DNA from 2 places in the Paenibacillus guangzhouensis genome. Region 2 is predicted to be linked to the other one. Evidence: riboswitches for the same ligand, from Rfam matches in the RefSeq annotation. Region 2 holds a riboswitch; the other holds the start of a gene.
The links. Region 2 has a riboswitch for FMN ahead of ribD (bifunctional diaminohydroxyphosphoribosylaminopyrimidine deaminase/5-amino-6-(5-phosphoribosylamino)uracil reductase RibD). Riboswitches for the same ligand answer to the same signal wherever they lie in the genome.
Positions count from the first base shown of each region.

Region 1: linked by a shared signal. The riboswitch ahead of GCU39_RS10670 (DMT family transporter) and the one ahead of ribD (bifunctional diaminohydroxyphosphoribosylaminopyrimidine deaminase/5-amino-6-(5-phosphoribosylamino)uracil reductase RibD) in region 2 are both predicted to bind FMN.

Region 1 covers NZ_CP045293.1:2,408,410-2,413,512, reverse strand. Annotated here, with positions in the region: gene GCU39_RS10675 (DoxX family protein) at 211-636, opposite strand; gene GCU39_RS10670 (DMT family transporter) at 955-1,830, opposite strand; FMN riboswitch at 1,957-2,112, opposite strand; gene GCU39_RS10665 (sensor histidine kinase) at 2,733-3,959, shown strand; gene GCU39_RS10660 (response regulator) at 3,956-4,618, shown strand; gene GCU39_RS10655 (DinB family protein) at 4,766-5,103, shown strand, end outside.
Region 2 covers NZ_CP045293.1:3,005,920-3,011,022, reverse strand. Annotated here, with positions in the region: gene lysA (diaminopimelate decarboxylase) at 1-791, shown strand, start outside; gene GCU39_RS13535 (peptidylprolyl isomerase) at 950-1,381, shown strand; FMN riboswitch at 1,521-1,681, shown strand; gene ribD (bifunctional diaminohydroxyphosphoribosylaminopyrimidine deaminase/5-amino-6-(5-phosphoribosylamino)uracil reductase RibD) at 1,905-3,005, shown strand; gene GCU39_RS13525 (riboflavin synthase) at 3,043-3,711, shown strand; gene GCU39_RS13520 (bifunctional 3,4-dihydroxy-2-butanone-4-phosphate synthase/GTP cyclohydrolase II) at 3,740-4,978, shown strand; gene ribH (6,7-dimethyl-8-ribityllumazine synthase) at 5,039-5,103, shown strand, end outside.

The sequences.
Region 1 (5,103 bases), 600 kb from region 2:
TATATTTGGAGCATTGCTTATTGCAATCACTTAGATACAGAGAAGTAAACCCGCATTCCGTTGTTCTGGAGCGGGTTCTTTAATATTTCCAAATGCTCGTATGGAATCTGGCTTTTTACCGAGTCGGGTTAGTGCCAAAAAACCCAAAGCAAACGCGCCTTGGGTTGACATTATCACTCGAAGTTCGGGAATATGCTTATTTTGTTTCTTTCATAAAGGACGAATTTTTGTTTCTCTCTTAATGAACGAATATTTATTGGCGGATTCCGCAAGGATTTCGTTCTGTAGCTTGCGGGACACAATGTAGGAGGCCATAAGAAGCACAATTGCTATTACAGCTGCAATACTTTCCGAAGGGTAGCCACTAGCAATGTTTGACCAGATAGCTGAAATCGCATCGAAAGTAAATCCGGCATACGCCCACTCTTTTAATCTATTGAATTTTGGAGCAAGAAGTGCGATAATTCCCAGAACTTTTGCGATTCCAAGTATATCTAAAAAGTACTCCGAATAACCTAACTTCTTCACCGTCTCTACGGCTTGCGGAGTATGGGCCAAATCTATATAAGCACTTAAAAAGAAATATAAAGCAACAATGGCCACAAGAATCCAGTTGATCATTTTAATATTTTTCATTTTACAGCTCCTCGCATCCGTTTTTCCTTTCACCTTTATGTTATCAAGAAAAGAAAGGAGGCAAATGTGCGAAAAGATAGATAAACGTATGAGGACGAGTATGACTTTTGGTGAATGTTTTCATGCTCTATGCAAGAAGTCATGTTTCCCGAAATTCAATGCGAAAATGGAAGATCGGGGTAAGGCGATTAAGGATGACATAAGTTCATTGACGGGTACGGCAGAAAGATGACGTTTTAATATGCTAGCTAAACGAAACGATCATTCAACAAATAGAGTATCACAACGCCGTTTTTTACTGACACGTTAAAAATTAAATTAGCGTCCTGAGAATCCAAGAATAATGATCCCCGTTGTAATGAAAATAGAAGCAATAATTCGACTCTTACCTTGTTTCTCTTTAAGAATAGCAATTCCAAGCATTGTGCCAAAAACTGTCCCAATCTCTCGCATTGGTGCTAGCTGTCCGACAGGGGCAATTGTTACAGCATATAAAAATAACAGATAGCCACCCTGTGCAAAAATCCCCCCTAATAGAACCGTTTTCCAATTGATTTTCCATTCATTCCTTATTGTTCGGGAACGAAAAACTGAAAATGATAAAGCTATTCCATTCCCCAAGTTTGTTGCTTCATTCAGTACGAAAGGTGGCCAATAATTAATAGATATTGCGTCCACCAGAATATAACTTGCAATACAAATACCTACTGCACTTGCGAGGAGTATTTCCACTCTCGGTCGAGGCGAAATTTTGTTAATCTTAGCTCCACTAATGAAAAAAATCCCCAAAACAATTAAAGATATACCTATCCAGCTTACGATACCTAGGTGAAGTCCTAAAAAAAATACAGATATTAGTGGAACCAGTAATAGACTTGTTCCACGCATGATTGGATAGACTTGAGAAAGATCTCCTAATGAATACGTTTTAGCGAGCAGTATTACATAGATTCCGTGCAAAATCATAGAAGCAAATAGTAAAGAATAACTTTTTATGTCCGCGACTGATTGGGGAATATAAAGTACAACCAAAGGTAAATAAACAATTACCCCCGCCCATTGACATAACCACAAAAATACGTCTTTTTTTATACTACTCTTCGTAAAAAGATTCCACAACGCATGCAGAAATCCAGATAAAAGAACGAGAAAAAGAGCAGTCAAAAAATAGATTGAATTCGTTGCATTTTCCATATTCAACAACCTCCTACGGTTTTTGAATAGGACACTTCTAAAGAAGTATGCCCCGTTATTAGAATAACGGGGCATATCCAAACAAACATGGATCGTAGTCGTTTTCAAAAACGATTCATGCTTAGTTGTGACCTTCTTCCATCCGGACTGTAACCGTCGGCCTTGGAATTTCACCAAGTCAGTCGTCCCTTCCTTAGAGGAAATCGACGAGTCGCGGGCTGGAGCCTATCAAAATGGCCCTTCACCGCCGGTCAGGAATTTCACCCTGCCCCGAAGGTCCGTATTCAATTTAGGATGCATTGTATCACATAGTTTCCAAAACCATCAAGTGACTTGATCACTACACATTTGTCGATTCTCTGTGTCAAGAATATGTTCAGGGATCCATATTAAATGCTTCCAAACATAGAAGCAAGAAAATTAGCGGTCGAGAGTAGCAGTCGTATTTTCCTTATCTTGAAGAATTTCAGAAATTATATTCGCAACCCATTTACCAAATGAAGTGAGTCGTGTATTCTTGACCATGTGGATATCTCCTAGATTAGGACAGGCTAACTGTACCTCTGTTAGGAGATTTTATCTATTTTGAACGCTTTTTGATTTTACATATTGGATGGCATTCGACGGGCCACCGTAATTTGCCTGTTAAGCCTCAGGAGGAGTCTGTGCCAGGTGAACAATAAAGGTTACATGGCTACGCATACATCTACGCTGATAGACACAAAAGTCAAAGAGTCGGTAGGGTGATCATTGACGATTTTACTTAACGATTCTGAAAGATAAGATTAATCCTGTCTTTATCTGAATCGTCTCCGTAAAGCTTCTCCAGCGTCCATAAGGAGGCCGAAGGCGTTTTTGCTTAATGTGCTAGTTCAAGGCGATCGAAAGGAAGGAACGCGATTATGGATCTGACAGGATATTTAACGAGAAATGGCCTTCTATTCTGGCAGTTGTTCTTCGTGCTGAAGCTGATCGTGAGTCTCGCCGTGACGGGGGTCGTTTACTATGAAACATCGACCGCGTTCTTCTGGCGGCTGAGCTTTATCGTTCTTTCGATAGCTGTGTTTTTGTTCGTTCGGTTTCGGCTGCCCAAGGCGAAGGCGCGTAGGAACGTGCTTATTCGGGTTCTGATTCTGGATTTTCTAGTTTCGGCGGCTTACGGCTACGTCTTTATTGGAGGACAAGTTCCCAATCAACTGCTGGTCGGGATTACGGCTTTGGCCATTCTGATGTTCCCAAAGAGCTTCCGATCCATCATCATCACCTGTGTAGTATTGCTTGCCGTCTATTTAGCGATCATGATCGCTATCGATTGGTATGTATTCCAACAGCTGGACGAAGTTAGTTATTTTATGACTTGTTCTTTTATCGTTTTTGCGGGCATCGTGTGCTTCTTGCTTCATTTCTATCAACGCGCGAGGCAGGATGCACTTCACTTGTACGCGCAGCTGAGGGAATCCCACGAGAGGCTGCAGGAATATGCTCTCCAAGCCGAAGAATGGGGAGCGGAACGGGAAAGGGTCACGATCGCAAGAGAGCTGCATGACTCGGTAGGCCATAAATTAACTGGACTGATCGTTCAGATGCAAGCGGCTCGCAAGCTGAGCCGGGTGGATTCGGAGCGTAGCGGACGGATCTATTCGGAATGTGAGGAATTGCTGCGGGCCTCCTTGCAGGAGATACGGTTGGCGGTACGGACGATACGGGACGAGCCTGTGCAATCGACATTCCTGCCCGAAAGTTTGGATAAGCTGTCCGAGGAGTTCACGAGGTATGCGGAGGTCGAGACCCGGTTTTACCTCAAGGGCGACCCGGTTCCACTTCCCGGTGAATTTCAGCTCACGGCGTACCGTATCACCCAGGAATCGTTGACGAACGCGAAGAAACACGGACGCGCGAACAAAGCCTCTATTCAACTGGCCTATGACACGGGTGGGCTTTCGATAGTAATAAGCAATGATGGAGTTGTACCGGGAGAGATGAAGCTGGGTTTCGGCTTGTTGAATATGCAAGAAAGAGTAAAGGAATGGCACGGAGAGGTTTCGTTCGGGAAGGAAGGCGATAGGACCTTCTCGGTGAGAGCGAGTCTACCGTATCCGGCTGCAGGCATGGAAGGAGAGAGACAATGAAGATTCTCGTAGTAGATGATCAGAGGCTCATGCGGGAAGGGTTAGCGACGATTCTGGAATTGGAACCGGACATGGAGGTGGTAGACACGGCGGTGGACGGGAGAGACGCCTATGCCAAAGTGATGGAGTGGCGTCCCGACGTTGTGTTGATGGATATCCGAATGCAGGTAATGGATGGTGTAGAGGCTTCCGCGCTCATCCTCAAGCATTTTCCCGAGACCAAAATCCTGATCCTGACCACGTTTGACGACGAGGAGCTGATTCTGAGAGCTTTGGAGCAAGGTGTGCACGGATATCTCCTGAAGGATATGCCGTCCGAGGCGATCGTCAGCGCGATTCACACCGTCTGCAACGGAGGAACAGTTCTTCAGCCCGAGATTACGTCAATGCTGCTGAAGGGGCTGAACAAGGGGATTGCTGGGAGCTCCATGCCGATTCCTGCTTTCTTGAAGGATGAGGAGGAAGGGCTTGCCAGCTTGACTGAACGTGAGAAGAATGTGTTGACCTTCCTTGCCGAAGGCTTAAACAATAAAGAGATCGCGGATGCCCTGCATATTACGGAAGGCACCGCCAAAAACCACCTGTCCAGCGTGATGGCGAAGCTGGGACTGCGTGATCGAACGCAGGCGGCTATTTTTGCGGTTCGCCGTCTCTTATAAGGAAATGACATTACTTTTGGTATAGAGATTCCCCTTGATTATTCATTACTTTTCGCACGTTTGCTCGGGTGCCGTCCTTGCTACAATCATTCCATAGGAAGTCGGAGCAAAACCGACGGATGATGGACAAGGGGAGGAACAACCACGATGAGAGAGGACTTTGTATTCCATATTCTAAACGATCAATACGCCAAGCTTCTGGAGCTTGCAGAGAGATGCCCAGCGGACGGGCGTAATAAGGTGCCGGACGGCTTCAACAATTCGATTCACTGGCATATAGGCCACGTGCTCGTCTCCACAGAATTTCATATTTTCTATTTATCTGGCAATATGCAAGCGATGACGCTTCCGCCCGAGTATATGGCTTATTTCGGTTACGGCACGAAGCCTTCGGATTGGCTTAACGAACCTCCAACCTGGGAAACGCTGATCGAGCAACTGAAGGTGCAGCCCGACCAACTGCGGGAATGGCTGAAGGATAGGCT
Region 2 (5,103 bases):
TTGGTAACGGCTCTGCGTTCGTCGCTGTTCGTGAGGCTTCAGAGCTCGCGAATCTTGAATTGCTGGGCGTTCATTCTCACATCGGGTCCCAGATCTTCGAAGTAGAAGGATTCCAGATGGCGGTTGAGCGCGTTGCAGCGTTCGCACTTCGTGTGCGTGATGAACTTCAAGTCACCTTCAAAGTCGTAAACCTTGGCGGAGGTTTCGGTATTCGTTACGTCGAGGGTGATACTCCGCTACAAGTTTCCCAATATGTTAAAGCGATCACGGATGGTGTGAAGACGCATTTCGCAGCATTGGGAGATACGCTTCCAGAGATCTGGGTCGAGCCGGGCCGCAGTATCGTTGGGGATGCAGGAACGACACTCTATACCGTAGGGACGAGCAAAGAAATTCCAGGTGTACGTAAATATGTCGCTGTCGACGGCGGGATGACGGACAACCCGCGTCCAGCCTTATATGAATCCAAATATGAAGCCATTCTGGCGAACCGTGCCAAAGAAGAGGCTGTTGAGACCGTATCGATCGCAGGGAAATGCTGCGAGAGCGGAGATATGCTGATTTGGGATTTAGAGCTGCCGAAAGTGAACAGTGGCGATTTGTTAGCTGTTGCTTGCACGGGTGCGTATAATTATGCAATGGCGAGCAATTACAACCGGATTCGTCGTCCTTCCGTTGTATTCGCAAAGGATGGGCAAGCGGATCTAGTTGTGGCACGTGAATCATTTGATAACATTGTCGGGAACGACTTAATTCCTGAGCGGATGAAGAAAGTCGCGCTTACGAAGTAATCAACTGGACAATAGCGAATTCATAGCGGTTTCCCTTCATTGGAAGGGAGGCCGTTTTTATTTTTTGATGATTCTGTCATAGAAGTTTTGCTTCTCCAGCATTTTCATAGTACACTAGGGTTTAGTTGTTGACATATAGATAAGGAGTGTTCTCACACATGGCAAAACAAGCAAAAATTAAAATGGCCAATGGCGCCGAAATCGTATTTGAATTATTCGATAAAGACGCACCGAATACAGTAGCGAACTTTGAAAAACTAGCAAACGAAGGGTTCTATAACGGACTTACTTTCCACCGTGTAATTCCTGGCTTCGTTGCACAAGGCGGCTGCCCAACAGGTAACGGAACTGGTGGTCCTGGTTACACAATCAATTGCGAGATCAACCCGAACAAACATGAGCGCGGTGCGCTTGCAATGGCACATGCAGGACGTAACACAGGCGGAAGCCAATTCTATATCGTATACCAACCGCAACCGCATTTGGACGGACAACATACGGTATTTGGTAAAGTTGTATCAGGCATGGAGCATGTTGATACATTCAAAGGCAAAGATCGTATGGAAACAGTGGAAGTAACAGAAGTTTAATTGTCGCAAGACAGAAGACCCCGTAGGCATTGGCCTGCGGGGTTTTTACATGTCGCCATAACATCTTACTGTAATACATGCAGTGATGGATGTGCTTGCTTTTTGTAAGCGCAGATGATAAGCTGTGGGAGAAAATGTGATGTTCCTTCGGGGTCGGGTGAAAATCCCAACCGGCGGTGATACGAGCAGAAGACTCGTAAAGTCCGTGACCCGGATCCATGTCTTGGCTGCAAGACGGGTGAAGGCTGACTCGGTGAGAATCCGAGACCGACAGTATAGTCTGGATGGGAGAAGGAAACGTAAGACACAGAATCGAATCTGCGAGAGTACACGCGCTTTTTTAACAAAAGGCTATCGCGTAGACTCTATTTGGTGACGTCTATTTGCTGATGAATCTGGATTCGCTTCATAGGGATTAGTCTCACGTTGAACCGAACTTCTACAACCCCTTGGGCATGTACCAAGGGGTTTTTTGCCATGCTATGTAGAGAAGAGAACTGGAGAGAGAAAGGTGGGGATCAGGGTGGAAGTCATGAATGATGCATTTTATATGCGACTTGCACTTCAAATGGCTGAGCGAGCTGTCGGCCAGACAGGAATTAACCCTGTCGTAGGATGCGTTGTTGTGAAGGACGGGCGTGTAGTCGGGCTAGGCACACATCTGCAGCGTGGAACAGGACATGCAGAGGTTCATGCACTGAATATGGCAGGAGCAGAGGCCGTAGGAAGTACGGCTTACGTGACCTTGGAACCTTGCAGTCATTATGGCAAGACACCGCCATGCAGCGAACGATTGATTCGTGAAGGGGTTAACCGCGTCGTTGTTGCTTGTCTAGATCCAAATCCACAAGTTGCGGGAACAGGGGTTGAAATGCTTCGGTCCCATGGGATTGAAGTTGAGGTAGGAGTTCTAGAAGCTGAAGCGATCAAGCTCAATGAAAAATTTATTAAATATATAACGACGAGACGCCCATTCGTCACGTTGAAGACGGCGAGCACGTTGGATGGCAAAGTAGCCTCCAAGACGGGCGACAGCAAGTGGATCTCGAATGAGGCAGCTCGTGAAATCGTGCATACGTTGCGACATCAGCATCAAGGGATCATGGTCGGGATCGGTACGGTACTTGCAGACGACCCAAGCCTGACGACGAGACTGTCAGTCCCGGGTCTTCATCCGACCCGAATCGTTGTGGATTCCAAGCTTCGCATTCCACGAGAAGCTAAGGTTCTTCAGGATGGCACTGCGCCAACGATGATTCTAACGACGGATCAAGCAAGCCAGGAACGGGTACTGGAGTTAGAAGCACTAGGGGCACAAATCATCCGATGTGGATCTGGCGAACATGTTGATATGGCGCTCGCGATGGAACGATTGGGTGAGCTTGAGATTAGCTCAATTCTGTTGGAAGGTGGCGGCCGCTTAAACGGCTCCATGCTCGAGGCGGGCTGTGTGGATAAGGTCATGCTCTTCTTTGCACCGAAGATTATTGGAGGATTTATGGCTCCGGGTACGATCGTCTTCGAAGGATACGAGAAGATGAGCGAAGCGATCGTATTAGAGAAATTAACGGTGGAGCAGCTCGGAGATAATGTCTGTATAACAGGTTACCCTGCTCAAGCTTAATGTCATACGAAGGATTGAATGGAAGGAGGAGGATACGATGTTTACGGGATTGGTCGAAGAGATCGGAACCATGCGGCGGATCTATCGCAAAGGGGAAGCCATGATCTTACATATTGGAGCTTCTAAGATTATGGATGATGTGCAGCTTGGAGACAGTATTGCTGTCAATGGGGTTTGTCTGACGGTCGTTGCTTATGACCAGGGGTCTTTCTCCGTGGATGTGATGCCCCAGACTTTCCGCCATACCAATCTATTTCAGTTAAAACCTGGGAGTCGAGTTAACCTCGAACGAGCCATGCGAGCGAATGGACGATTTGGCGGTCATATTGTGCAAGGGCATGCCGATGGCACGGGGACAATTATTAGCCGATCGGAAGACGCGAATGCCGTCGTATTCGGGATCAGACCAGATGAGATTTCCATGTTCAAATTTATTATCCCGCAAGGTTCTGTCACATTGGACGGTATTAGTCTGACGGTGGTGAAGGCTGATCAGGCAGATGGCGTCTTCTCTGTATCCATCATCCCTCACACCTTGGCTGAGACGGTGCTGCAGGAGAAGGGTACGGGAGCAACCATCAATATCGAATGCGATGTGCTGGGCAAATATGTCGATCACCTGCTGCATTATCGTTCAAGCGGAGATCAAGCGAGACCTGCAAATCGCGTAACGGAACAATTTCTAGCGGAGAATGGGTTTATCTAATCAAGAAGAAAGTGAAGGTGATGGAGAGATGAGTGAAGAACGTTATCGGTTCGATCCGATTGAGGAAGCTATATATGATCTGATGATGGGGAAGGTTGTCATCGTCGTGGATGATGAAGATCGCGAGAACGAAGGGGACTTCATTGCGCTTGCAGAGAAAGCGACTCCCGATGTCATTAATTTCATGATTACGGAAGGACGCGGTCTTGTCTGTGTGCCGATCACCGAAGAGCGTGCGGAAGAGCTAGATTTGGCGCCCATGGTATCCCATAATACCGACTATCATGGCACCGCCTTTACCATCTCTGTAGATCATGTGGATACGACAACAGGGATCTCGGCTTTTGAACGTTCGAGCACGGTGAAGGGATTGATCAATCCGGCATCGAAGCCAGAAGATTTCCGTAAACCGGGCCATATGTTCCCGCTTGTTGCGAAGAAGGGCGGCGTACTGCGCCGTGCAGGACACACCGAGGCAGCCGTTGATTTGGCTCGCTTATGCGGATCCTATCCTGCTGGAGTGATCTGTGAAGTGATTAAAGAAGACGGCACGATGGCTAGACTTCCGGATCTCGTCGAGATTGCGAAGAAGCATGATCTGAAGCTAATTACGATCGAAGAGCTGATCCATTATCGGAACGAGAAAGATAAGCTGGTCAAACGCGAAGTGGAAGTGAAGCTCCCGACGGATTTCGGTGAGTTCCATGCCGTTGCTTACACGAATGAAGTGGATAGCAAAGAACATATCGCGCTCGTGAAAGGTGAAATAGATCCATCGAAGCCTGTGCTCGTTCGTGTTCACTCCGAATGTCTGACAGGGGATGTATTCCATTCCCATCGTTGTGACTGCGGGCCTCAATTCGAGGCAGCGATGCGTCAAATTGAGCAAGAGGGCCAAGGCGTATTGCTCTATATGCGTCAAGAAGGACGTGGCATTGGGCTCATTAATAAGTTCCGTGCGTATAAATTACAGGAGCAAGGGCTAGATACCGTGGAAGCGAATCTGAAGTTAGGCTTTCCCGCCGACCTTCGCGAGTACGGAATTGGCGCACAAATTCTGAAGGATCTTGGCATTCGGCAAATTCGTCTTCTCACGAATAATCCGCGTAAGATTAAAGGGCTGGAAGGGTACGGACTTGAAGTCATTGAGCGTGTCCCGATCCAGATGCAGGAGAACAAAGATAACACCAAATATTTGCACACGAAGCAATCGAAGCTTGGTCATCTGCTGAAGTTCGATGATGTCGAGCAGAATGAAGTCAAATAAGGTGTTGACGATAAAATCATCGCATGAGAAAAGAAGATAAAAAGAAGGGATTGTTGAAGCATGGCTAACATTTTCGAAGGACATTTAGTATCGACAGGATTAAAATATGGGGTTGTTGTTGGACG